3 regions of the Serratia sp. FDAARGOS_506 genome follow, and region 1 is predicted to be linked to each of the others. Evidence: predicted binding sites of a transcription regulator. Region 1 holds the regulator's gene; each other region holds the start of a gene.
The links. The regulator Fur, encoded in region 1, represses iron uptake genes when iron is present. The targets are predictions, from matches to a motif close to ATAATAATGAGAACNACTATCAA.
Positions count from the first base shown of each region.

Region 1 (3,560 bases):
CTATAATTTTGCCGCCGCGCCAGCGCGTTCGCGAACGCCGGTTCGGGGGTAAATTTGGGTTAGGGTTTATTGGCCCGAAGTGTGTTAACCGATGCCTCCGGAAGCGTGCGAGCGCTTTTTGATGCAAACTCCCTTGCAGTACCGCTACCTATGGCAAAAGAACAAACGGATCGCACGACGCTGGATCTGTTCGCAGATGAACGCCGTCCGGGGCGCCCGAAAACCAACCCGCTTTCCCGCGATGAACAGCTTAGAATCAACAAGCGCAATCAGTTACGGCGCGATAAAGTGCGTGGATTGCGGCGCGTAGAGCTGAAAATCAACGCGGATGCGGTGGACGCCCTGAACAAACTGGCGGAACAGCGCAACATCAGCCGCAGCGAACTCATCGAGCAGATGCTGTTGGCGCAACTGGCGGAAGAACAGCCGGAACATTGATCTCTTCGGCCGCACGCGCGGCGCGGCGTTAAGGACAACGCCGGATCGACCACGCTTTTCTTCATTCTCCGGCATCGCATAAATGCGATAAAACCCCGGCGCCACTTTCTGGCATGATACGCATTTACCGGTAAGAGACTGCGCCTGTCGGCGCCCGCCCCGGAGGCGAAAGGCTCTTGCCATGGCATCATTTTAATCGGCGTCAGCGGCGGCAGTGCCGGCGTCGAGTAATGCAATTACTTGAATTTAAAGGTTATACGCGATATGGCTACTGTAGGCATTTTCTTTGGCAGCGACACTGGCAATACCGAAAACATTGCCAAAATGATCCAGAAAATTCTCCAGAAACAGTTTGGCGACGACGTCTCTGAAGTGCATGACATCGCTAAAAGCAGCAAAGAAGACCTGGAAGGGTTCGATATCCTGCTGCTAGGTATCCCGACCTGGTACTACGGTGAAGCGCAGTGTGACTGGGATGATTTCTTCCCGACGCTGGAAGAAGTCGACTTCAACGGCAAACTGGTGGCGCTGTTCGGCTGCGGCGACCAGGAAGACTACGCGGAATACTTCTGTGACGCGATGGGTACCATCCGCGACATCATCGAACCGCGCGGCGCGGCCATCGTGGGCCACTGGCCGACCAAAGGCTACCACTTCGAGGCCTCCAAAGGCCTGGCGGACGACAACCACTTCATCGGTCTGGCGATCGACGAAGACCGTCAGCCTGAGCTGACCAACGAGCGCGTGGACGCCTGGGTCAAACAGATCGTCGAAGAGCTGAGCCTGGCCGATATCGTCGGCTAAACCCCGGCACTGGCGAAAGGTTGAACAAAGGCCCTGTAAAGTGCATAGTGTGCCCACAGGGCCGTCATCGGCAGCAGGGATTGCTGCGATAGAAGCTACAGATTTGTAACTTCCCACCCCGTCACGGTAGACTGAGATATCGGTTTATCCCACCCATCAAGGCGTTGCATGCAAAACATGCAATAGTGCAATTATATCTTTGTTAACAACCGGCGGTTTCCATTTAGTACAACCGGTTCTATAATGAGACGCATTAACTCTTTGTGCCGACCGATGCCACAGGCGAGTACGCCTCAACTTGATTAGCATAGTAACAGGACTGAATTCGCATGACCGACAACAACATCGCATTGAAGAAGGCCGGCTTAAAAGTCACGCTTCCGCGACTCAAAATCCTGGAAGTACTGCAAAATCCGGAATGCCATCACGTCAGTGCGGAAGATTTGTACAAAAAACTGATTGATATGGGCGAAGAGATCGGGTTGGCAACGGTTTATCGCGTACTGAACCAGTTTGACGATGCGGGCATTGTGACACGTCACAATTTCGAAGGCGGCAAGTCCGTGTTCGAGCTGACCCAACAGCATCACCACGATCACCTGATTTGCCTGGACTGTGGCAAAGTGATCGAATTCAGCGACGAATCCATCGAAGTGCGCCAGCGTGATATCGCCAAGCAACACGGCATCAAGCTCACCAACCACAGCCTGTATCTGTACGGTCACTGTGAAACCGGTGACTGCCGCGAAGACGAAACGCTGCACGACAAGAAATAAGCCTGACCGGCTATGAAAAACCGCCTCACACCGAGGCGGTTTTTTTATGCCCGCCGTGCAACGGGCAAAAAAATCCCCGGACAAGCCGGGGAAAATCATGTCATGAAATATCACAATTGCAGCGGCACAGCGACTCCACGTACTCCTCTCACTTCAACGTCCGCCCTACGCCGACACGCGCGGGCGAACGCATTCCCCCTTCGTTATACGGCCGCCGCCAGGGCAGCAGGCCATTGCACCGAGCTTAGACCTTCTCGGCGCGGCTGTAGCGCTTGCCGTCCGGGCTGACCGAACGCACCTGAACGTCACCCGAGACCGTCGGCTTGGCCTTGGCGTCATAATGTTGCCACTGCTTACCGCCGTCGGTGGAGTACTCGATGCCCAACCCTGGCAGGGCGATATTCGCCTCCAGCTTGCCGCCCGCTACGCGTGCGCCCGGCACCGGCAGACGGTAAGCGACGCCGCCTTTGTCCAGCTTGGCCAGTTCACGCTGCCCCAGGATATTGGCGAAGCGCAGCCAGTCTTTCTCCAGCGTCTTGGTATCGACAAAGTGGGTTTCCCCGCCTTTGTATTCGCGGCCGGCGCGATAGTCCTGCTCCCAACCGGCGCGGTGCCAGGCGCGTTCAGCCACCGACAGCGCGCGTGGGAAAATCATGTATTCCATCTGCGGATCGGTGCGCTGGGTTTCGCTCCACAGCTGAGCGGACAGCCCGTAGGCGCCCGGCCACGGCTTGTCGCTCTTGGCGTTGAAGTGGTTGCCGTCGCGGTCGACCGAGGTTTCCGCGTTCTGCGGCATGTTATCCGGCGCGAAGCTGAACACTTTGCGCTCGTCGCTGAAGCGGGTGCCCCAGTAGTAACCGCGCTCGTCCGGGTTCACCTCGTACGGGAAGTCCATATAGACGTAGTCCGGGTTGGAAACCACCACTTCATACCCTTTGTTGGCCCAGTCATTGACGCTATCGAAACCGCCCCAGTACAGGGTATCCCAGAAGTTGACGCCCACGCGCGAGGTGGCGAACGCCTTCGCGTTCTCGGCGTCTTTCAGACCATCCTGCCAGGCCTGCATTCTGTCGATGCCGTGCGCCTTCACCAGCTTGCTGACCTCTTGGCCGAAGTAGCTCGGCAGGTGCTCCATGTCGGCCACCTTGCCTTCTTTGATCATCGTCTGGCACACCTGCGACTTGGCCCACGGCTTGTCTTCGTTGCTCTGATCGATGATGCCTTTGCCCGGCTCCGGTTTCGCCTTGTCGGTGTAGCCGGCGCCCAGGCGAATGTTTTTCGCTTCGTCGCCGCCGAAGTGCCAGGTCTTGATCGGCTGACCGGCCTCTTTATGCATCTGCGCGATCTCGCCGATTACCTTGTCGACAAAGCGCTGGGAAGAGTCCAGGCACGGGTTCAGATAGCTCTGGCGGTTAAAGAACTGCACGGAGGTGGTGTTGGAGGTATCGGTCGGATCCACCAGGCGGAATTCGTTGGCCTCCTGCTCTTTCCCGGCGGCATGCAGCTTTTTATAGCGCGCTTCCATCGAGACCACCGCGGCGC
Region 1 is NZ_CP033831.1:2,642,228-2,645,787, reverse strand. Features, by position in the region: gene ybfE (LexA regulated protein) at 151-438, shown strand; gene fldA (flavodoxin FldA) at 703-1,242, shown strand; gene fur (ferric iron uptake transcriptional regulator) at 1,572-2,018, shown strand; gene EGY12_RS12825 (beta-N-acetylhexosaminidase) at 2,263-3,560, opposite strand, start outside.

Region 2 (3,560 bases), 2.3 Mb from region 1:
AATGCGACTCCAACAAGACGGGGCGATTAGCTCAGTTGGTAGAGCATCTCCTTTACACGGAGGGGGTCGGCGGTTCGAGCCCGTCATCGCCCACCATCTTGTTGAGTAAAAATGAGAACGAATGAGGGTGATTAGCTCAGTTGGTAGAGCATCTCCTTTACACGGAGGGGGTCGGCGGTTCGAGCCCGTCATCACCCACCATCATTCTCTCGTTTAGCAGTACCTGGAAGTCCTGAAGTGGGTGATTAGCTCAGTTGGTAGAGCATCTCCTTTACACGGAGGGGGTCGGCGGTTCGAGCCCGTCATCACCCACCACTTCTGCGGGTCGTTAGCTCAGTTGGTAGAGCAGTTGACTTTTAATCAATTGGTCGCAGGTTCGAATCCTGCACGACCCACCAATTCAGAGAAAAGCGCCTTTTGGCGCTTTTTTCGTTTCTGTGCCACCCAACTCTGACTTCATCTTCTCGCAGGCATAGTTTACCGAGTCGTGCAGGATGAAGAACCGTAGAGGTTCGAGCATCGCGCAGCGATACGACAACGCGCAGCGTTGCCCGCAGGGTGAGGCCACGGGCCGAATCAATCCTGCACGACCCACCAATTCAGAGAAAAGCGCCTTTTGGCGCTTTTTTCGTTTCTGTGCCACCCAACTCTGACTTCATCTTCTCGCAGGCATAGTTTACCGAGTCGTGCAGGATGAAGAACCGTAGAGGTTCGAGCATCGCGCAGCGATACGACAACGCGCAGCGTTGCCCGCAGGGTGAGGCCACGGGCCGAATCAATCCTGCACGACCCACCAATTCAGAAAAAAGCGCCTTTTGGCGCTTTTTTCGTTTCTGCCGCACTCACTTCCCCTTCTTCTTATTCTCTCAATTCACCACACGCTAAGATACGAATGGTTATCATTTTGGCGGCTTGAATGGTAAATTAGCGGGCATCCACCACGCAGCCAATCCGCCGCCGGATTGATACGCCTTAGTTCAAGGAAAGAAAGAGCCCGCTCATGACCCTATCCTTACGCCAGCTGTTCATTGCATTTATCGCCACTTCCAGCCTGCTGCTCAGCGGCTGCGGCCCGGACGACAAGAGCGACGGGCAGAAACCGTCCGCCCCTGCTGCCGACAGCAGTTGGCCGCGCACCATCGACAGCGCCAAAGGGAAGTTCACGCTGGAAAAACCGCCGCAGCGCATCGTGTCCACCAGCGTCACCATCACCGGCACGCTGCTGGCTATCGACGCCCCGGTGGTCGCCAGCGGCGCCACCAGCCCGAACCCTCTGGTGGCCGATAAACAAGGCTTCTTTACCCAGTGGAGCGAGGTAGCCAAACAGCGCCACGTCGAACGGCTGTATCAAGTGGAGCCCAATGCTGAAGCCGTTGCCGCCGCCGCGCCGGATTTGATCGTCGTCGCCGCGACCGGCGGAGATTCGGCGTTGAAACTGTACGATCAGCTGTCGGCCATTGCGCCGACGCTGGTGCTCGATTATGGCGACAAAAGCTGGCAACAGCTGGCCAGCGAGCTCGGCGAAATCACCGGCCATGAAGCCGGCGCCAAACAGGCGGAGGATCGTTTCGAACAGCGCGTGGAGCAAGTGAAACAGGCGATCGCGCTGCCGCCGCAGCCGACCACTCCGCTGGTATATGCCGACAACGGCCGCGAGGCCATGCTGTGGACGCCGGGTTCCGCCCAGGGCAAGCTGCTGACCCAGCTCGGCTTCCAACTGGCCATCCCGCCGGAAAGCGCCAAAGGCAATGCCAGCATGGGTAAACGCCATGACATCATCCAAATCTCCGGCGAAAAAATGGCCGAGGGCCTGAACGGCAAAACGCTGATCCTGTTCGCCACCAACGAGCGTAAAGTGCAAGAGGTGCTGACCAACCCGTTCCTCAAACATCTGGAGCCGGTGGAACAGCGGCACGTCTACGCCGTCGGCAACGACACTTTCCGTCTCGATTACTACAGCGCCACCAACATGCTGAACCAAATCGAACGACTGTTCAAAAAGCCCTGAACCACGCCGTCGGCAGGCCAGCCTCCTGCCGACGTTTGCCATAAACAGGGCAACCGTTCACATTCAATCAATTGAAATATCAATAGTTATTAACATCGTCAACGCACCTGCGCCACCAACCGGCGGGTGCATGCGGGCGTAAACTCGTGCTACTATTAGCGCCCGCATGAACGCAAATAACAATGAGAATAAAAATCATACAGGAGTTACCGGTGTGAACGTACCCACTCCGACTGAGCGGACGCTTTCGTCCGCACCGCACGCAGCTTACGCCAGTGGCTTCAAACGCATCGCCGGGTTCGGTATCGGCTTGGCGCTGTTGCTGCTGTGCATCATTGCCAGCCTGATGCTGGGTTCCAAAGCCATCCCCTTCCATACCGTCTGGCTCAGCCTGCAAGGCGCCGCGAGCGGTTCCGACAGCACCATCATTCTCAACGCCCGGGTACCTCGTACGCTGGCGGGCATCTTGGCCGGCATGGCGCTCGGCGCCGCCGGCGCGCTGATTCAGGCATTGACGCGCAATCCGCTGGCCGATCCCGGCGTGCTCGGCATCAACGCCGGCGCCAGCTTCGCCGTGGTCATCGGCATTATGTTTTTCGGCGCGGCCACCACCGAAAGCTATATGGCCTACGCCTTCATCGGCGCCGCCCTCACCACCCTGCTGGTTTACCTGATCGGCACGCTGGCGGGCGGGCGCATCAACCCGGTGCGGCTGACGCTGGCCGGCGTGGCGATCGGCGCGGTGTTGCTCGGCATCACCACCGGGCTGTCGCTTATCGATCCGCAAACCTTCGACCAACTGCGCTTCTGGCAGGCCGGCACGCTGGATATCCGCACGCTATCCACGCTGCCGGTCACCGCCCCCGCCATTCTGCTCGGCTGCCTGCTGACGCTGATCATCGCCCGGCCGCTGAATACTATCGGCATGGGGGAAGATCTGGCTATCGCGCTTGGCGCGCGCGTGGTGCTGACTCAGGTCGTCGCGGTGATCGCCATCACGCTGCTGTGCGGCGCGGCGACCGCCACCGTCGGCCCAATCAGCTTTATCGGCCTGATGGTGCCGCATATCGCCCGCTGGTGGGTCGGCCCCGACCAGCGCTGGATCCTGCCCTACTCCATGCTGCTGGCGCCGATTTTACTGCTGTGCGCCGACGTGGCCGGCCGGCTGCTGGCGGCCGGTGAGCTGCGAGTTTCCATCGTGGCGGCGTTTATCGGCGCGCCGGTGCTGATCTGGCTGGTGCGCCGCAAGAAAACGCTGGGGGGTCTGTGATGAGCCTGCCCCACACGTTGCATATCGGCCGCCCGGACGGCGTCATTAACTGGCGCATGCCGCTGCGCCTGCTGTTGGTCAATCTTTCGCTGCTGGCTTTGTGCCTGGCGATGGCCGTTGCCGCGCTCTGCTACGGCACGCTGCAGCTTTCGCTGGAACAGGTCTTTGCCGCGCTCAGCGGCGAGGCGCCGAAAAATCTGGTCACCGTGGTCACCCAATGGCGTTTGCCGCGCATCGCGATGGCGCTGTTGTTAGGCGCCTCGCTCGGCATGAGCGGCGCCA
Region 2 is NZ_CP033831.1:109,066-112,625, forward strand. Features, by position in the region: tRNA gene EGY12_RS00840 (tRNA-Val) at 21-96, shown strand; tRNA gene EGY12_RS00845 (tRNA-Val) at 126-201, shown strand; tRNA gene EGY12_RS00850 (tRNA-Val) at 240-315, shown strand; tRNA gene EGY12_RS00855 (tRNA-Lys) at 323-398, shown strand; RNA gene EGY12_RS00860 (RtT sRNA) at 474-597, shown strand; RNA gene EGY12_RS00865 (RtT sRNA) at 673-796, shown strand; gene fepB (Fe2+-enterobactin ABC transporter substrate-binding protein) at 1,001-2,008, shown strand; gene fepD (Fe(3+)-siderophore ABC transporter permease) at 2,223-3,278, shown strand; gene fepG (iron-enterobactin ABC transporter permease) at 3,278-3,560, shown strand, end outside.
Region 2: fepD (Fe(3+)-siderophore ABC transporter permease) is a predicted target of Fur. The motif match lies at 2,185-2,207, and genes of this name have one in related genera.

Region 3 (3,560 bases), 970 kb from region 1:
AGTAAAGTTACGGGCGTTTTCCGCCCCCGGCAGGATTTTCACCAGGCCGCGATAGGTGTTCTCGCTGTGGCCGGCGGAGATGCCTTTGGCGATGATGGTCGACTTGGTGTTTTTGCCGATGTGGATCATCTTGGTGCCGGTGTCCGCCTGCTGATGGCCGCTGGTCAGCGCCACCGAGAAGAATTCGCCGATCGAATTGTCGCCCTGCAGGATCACGCTCGGGTATTTCCAGGTGATGGCCGAGCCGGTTTCCGACTGGGTCCAGGACATTTTCGAGCCGGCGCCTTCGCACAGCGCGCGCTTGGTGACAAAGTTGAGGATGCCGCCCTTGCTCTCGCCGCCGGAGAACCAGTTCTGCACCGTCGAGTATTTCACTTCGGCGTCTTTGTGCAGGATCACTTCCACCACCGCCGCGTGCAGCTGGTAACTGTCGCGCACCGGGGCGGAGCAGCCTTCGATGTAGCTGACATAGCTACCTTCGTCGGCGATCAGGATGGTGCGCTCGAACTGGCCGGTTTTGGCGGCATTGATACGGAAATAGGTCGACAGCTCCATCGGGCAGCGCACGCCTTTCGGCACATAGACGAAAGTGCCGTCGGAGGCTACCGCGGCGTTCAGCGCGGCAAAGAAGTTATCGTTGGAGGGCACGACGCGCCCCAGGTACTGACGCACCAGTTCCGGGTATTCCTGGATCGCTTCGCCGAACGAGCAGAAGATCACCCCGCTCTCCGCCAGTTTTTCACGGTAAGTGGTGGCGACCGAAACCGAGTCGAAGATAGCGTCCACCGCCACCTCGCTGCCCTCGCGCACCGGCACCCCGAGCTGATTGAACGCCAGCTCCACTTCGCTGGTCAGGTAATCTTTGTCCGTCGCCGCGCCCGGTTGCTGCTCGGCGCCGGGTTGCGAACCGCAGGCATCATCGCAGCTGCCACAGGACGGCGCCGAATAGTAACTGTAATCCTGGTAGTTCAGGCGATCGTAATTGGCCTTCAGCCAGTGCGGCTCTTCCATCTGCAGCCAGGCGCGGTAAGCCTCGAGACGGAATTCCAGCATCCACTCGGGTTCGTTGCGCTTGGCCGAGATGGCGCGCACCACCTCTTCGTTGATGCCTTTGGCCAACTCATCGGTTGCCAACTGGGTGAAGAAACCTTCTTTGTAGCGACCTTCGCTGACCCAAGCCTGCACTTCATTAGGCATTTCTACATTGCTTCGTGTCATGTTGATTGCATCGCTCAAACGCCAAAGCTCTCGCCGCACCCGCAGGCATGCTGAGCTTTAGGGTTGTTGAATTTGAATATCTGATTCAGCCCTTCGCGGACATAATCTACCGTGGTGCCATCGATGAACGGCATGGCCTTCAGCGGCACATAGAGTTTGGCGCCGTCGCGCTCAAACAGCAGATCGTCATCGGCGGGTTCGCGGGTCAGATCCAGTACATAGGCAAAACCGGCGCAGCCGGATTGTTTCACCCCTAGCTGCAGCCCTTTCACCTGCGGATCCTGCTGCATCAGTTTCGTTATTTGTCGTACGGCGCTGTCGCTGAGCGAAATGCCTTGCCAGACATTTTCATCCAGAGAAAAAGTGCCGACATTTTCCGTTTGCATAGGGTCTACCTCACACTCGTGTTTGGCCACAGCCAATCTGGGTTACTTATATGTTAGTGATAACGATTATCACTTCAACCGTTTGTTTTGCGGGGGTATCCGCCGCGAGCGCGGTTTTTCGCTGCGGCGCGCGGCAAGCCAACGGGACACACGTGGCGGCTTGTGGCGTCAGGTGGCAGAGTGTGCATGCTATCCCTATGAATTTGTTCTGTATCCTGCCTCACCCTACCGCTCTCCCCGGTGGCCCGTCAGCGTTACAGCGCTGCGGTGCGTTGCCGATCTAAACATTCATAGAAAATACCTATTTCTGCATTCTGTCTGTCGTAAATGTGCGTTTATCGGCATTTCGCGGCGCTGCGCAAGCACGCGGCCCTCAGGTTAAAGTTTAGTCGCTGAGGACTAAGTTGGGTCGGCTACGGTCTTTTCCCTCTGGACAATGAAAAAACGCCACGCCGGGGATTGATCGGCAACGCGGCAATTTATATGATAATGATTATCATTCAATTGCAATTTGAGCGCGAAGCCAATGACTCTTTCGATCAACGCATGGTTGCTGGGCAAGATTGATGAATACAAATTCAGCGTGCGCGACGCCACGGTGGACTTTTATATGGCCGAAGCGGCGCTGCGGCGCCCGGAATGCAATATCGACCACCTGAAACGATACAACAGCGTCAGCCTCACCATGGCTAATCTGTGTCTGGAGAACGGCGACGACGACAGCTACCTGCACGCGCTCAGCAAGCTGCATAATCGCCTGATCGTCGAGATCAACAACCCGCAGCGCTGCCAGCTGTTTCGGGTGCAAAGCTACCACTTCGCCCGCCACACGCTGACGCTGATCTGCCAAAAATATGCTATGGAAGGCACCTGGGAAAAGGCGAACGCGTTTCAGAAGGACTTCGTCAAACGCGTACCGTTTCAACTGTAAGGCGAAAGGCTCCGCAGGCCGATCGCCTGCGGAAACCGGCGGGAATCAGTCGATGACCGCCGTGGTCAGACGCGAGGTGCAGCACAGCCGATCGCGCCCGTCGAAGATCTCGATTTGCCACACCTGATGGCGACGGCCGACGTGCAGTGCGCGACACACCCCGCGCACCTGGCCATCGAACACCGCGCGCAAGTGGTTGGCGTTGATCTCCAGCCCCACCACTTTCTGCTCGCCTTCGCTGCACAGGTAGCCGGCCATCGATCCCATCGACTCTGCCAACACCACCGATGCTCCGCCGTGCAACAGCCCGAACGGTTGCCGGGTGCGGCCATCGACCGGCATGGTGGCCTCGAGGAAATCTTCGCCCAGCTGGGTAAACTCGATGCCCACATGGCTGACCATGCAGCCGTCGCCGGCGCGGTTCAGCTGCTCCAGCGATGTTTCACGTTTCCACAATTTCACTCAATCATCTCCAGAAGTGCCTGTAATGGGTGGCGCACGCCATTGCCCTCAATGCGTTTCACCTGGCTGCGGCAGGAATAGCCGGTTGCCAGGCAACGCTGCCGCGGCAGGCGCTGCAGCGTCGGATGCCATGATAGCTCATAAATGCCGAGTGAGTTTTGCAGGTTCTTGGCTTCATGACCGTAAGTGCCCGCCATGCCGCAGCAGCCGACGCTGACGTTCTCCAGTTTGGCGCCGAAACGGGCGAAGATCGCCGCCCACTGTTGGCCGCTGGCCGGCAGCGCGGTAGTTTCGGTGCAGTGGCCAAACAGATACCACGGCTCGCCGGTCGCCGGCTGTTCGGCGCGATCCGCGATCCGCTGCTGTAGCCATTCATGCACCAGCTGCACCTGGAAATCGCCGCGCTCGGCGCCGAGGATCTCGCGGTATTCGTCGCGGTAGCACAGCACCAGCGCCGGATCGACCCCCACCAGCGGCATGCCGAGCTGCGCCACGCGGTTGAGGAAATCGGCGGTTTTGCGCGCGGTGCGGGCAAAACGCGTCAGGAAGCCTTTCACATGTTG
Region 3 is NZ_CP033831.1:3,610,293-3,613,852, reverse strand. Features, by position in the region: gene sufB (Fe-S cluster assembly protein SufB) at 1-1,218, opposite strand, end outside; gene sufA (Fe-S cluster assembly scaffold SufA) at 1,233-1,604, opposite strand; gene EGY12_RS17570 (hypothetical protein) at 2,131-2,535, shown strand; gene menI (1,4-dihydroxy-2-naphthoyl-CoA hydrolase) at 2,581-2,997, opposite strand; gene EGY12_RS17560 (FAD-binding and (Fe-S)-binding domain-containing protein) at 2,994-3,560, opposite strand, start outside.
Region 3: sufA (Fe-S cluster assembly scaffold SufA) is a predicted target of Fur. The motif match lies at 1,655-1,677, and genes of this name have one in related genera.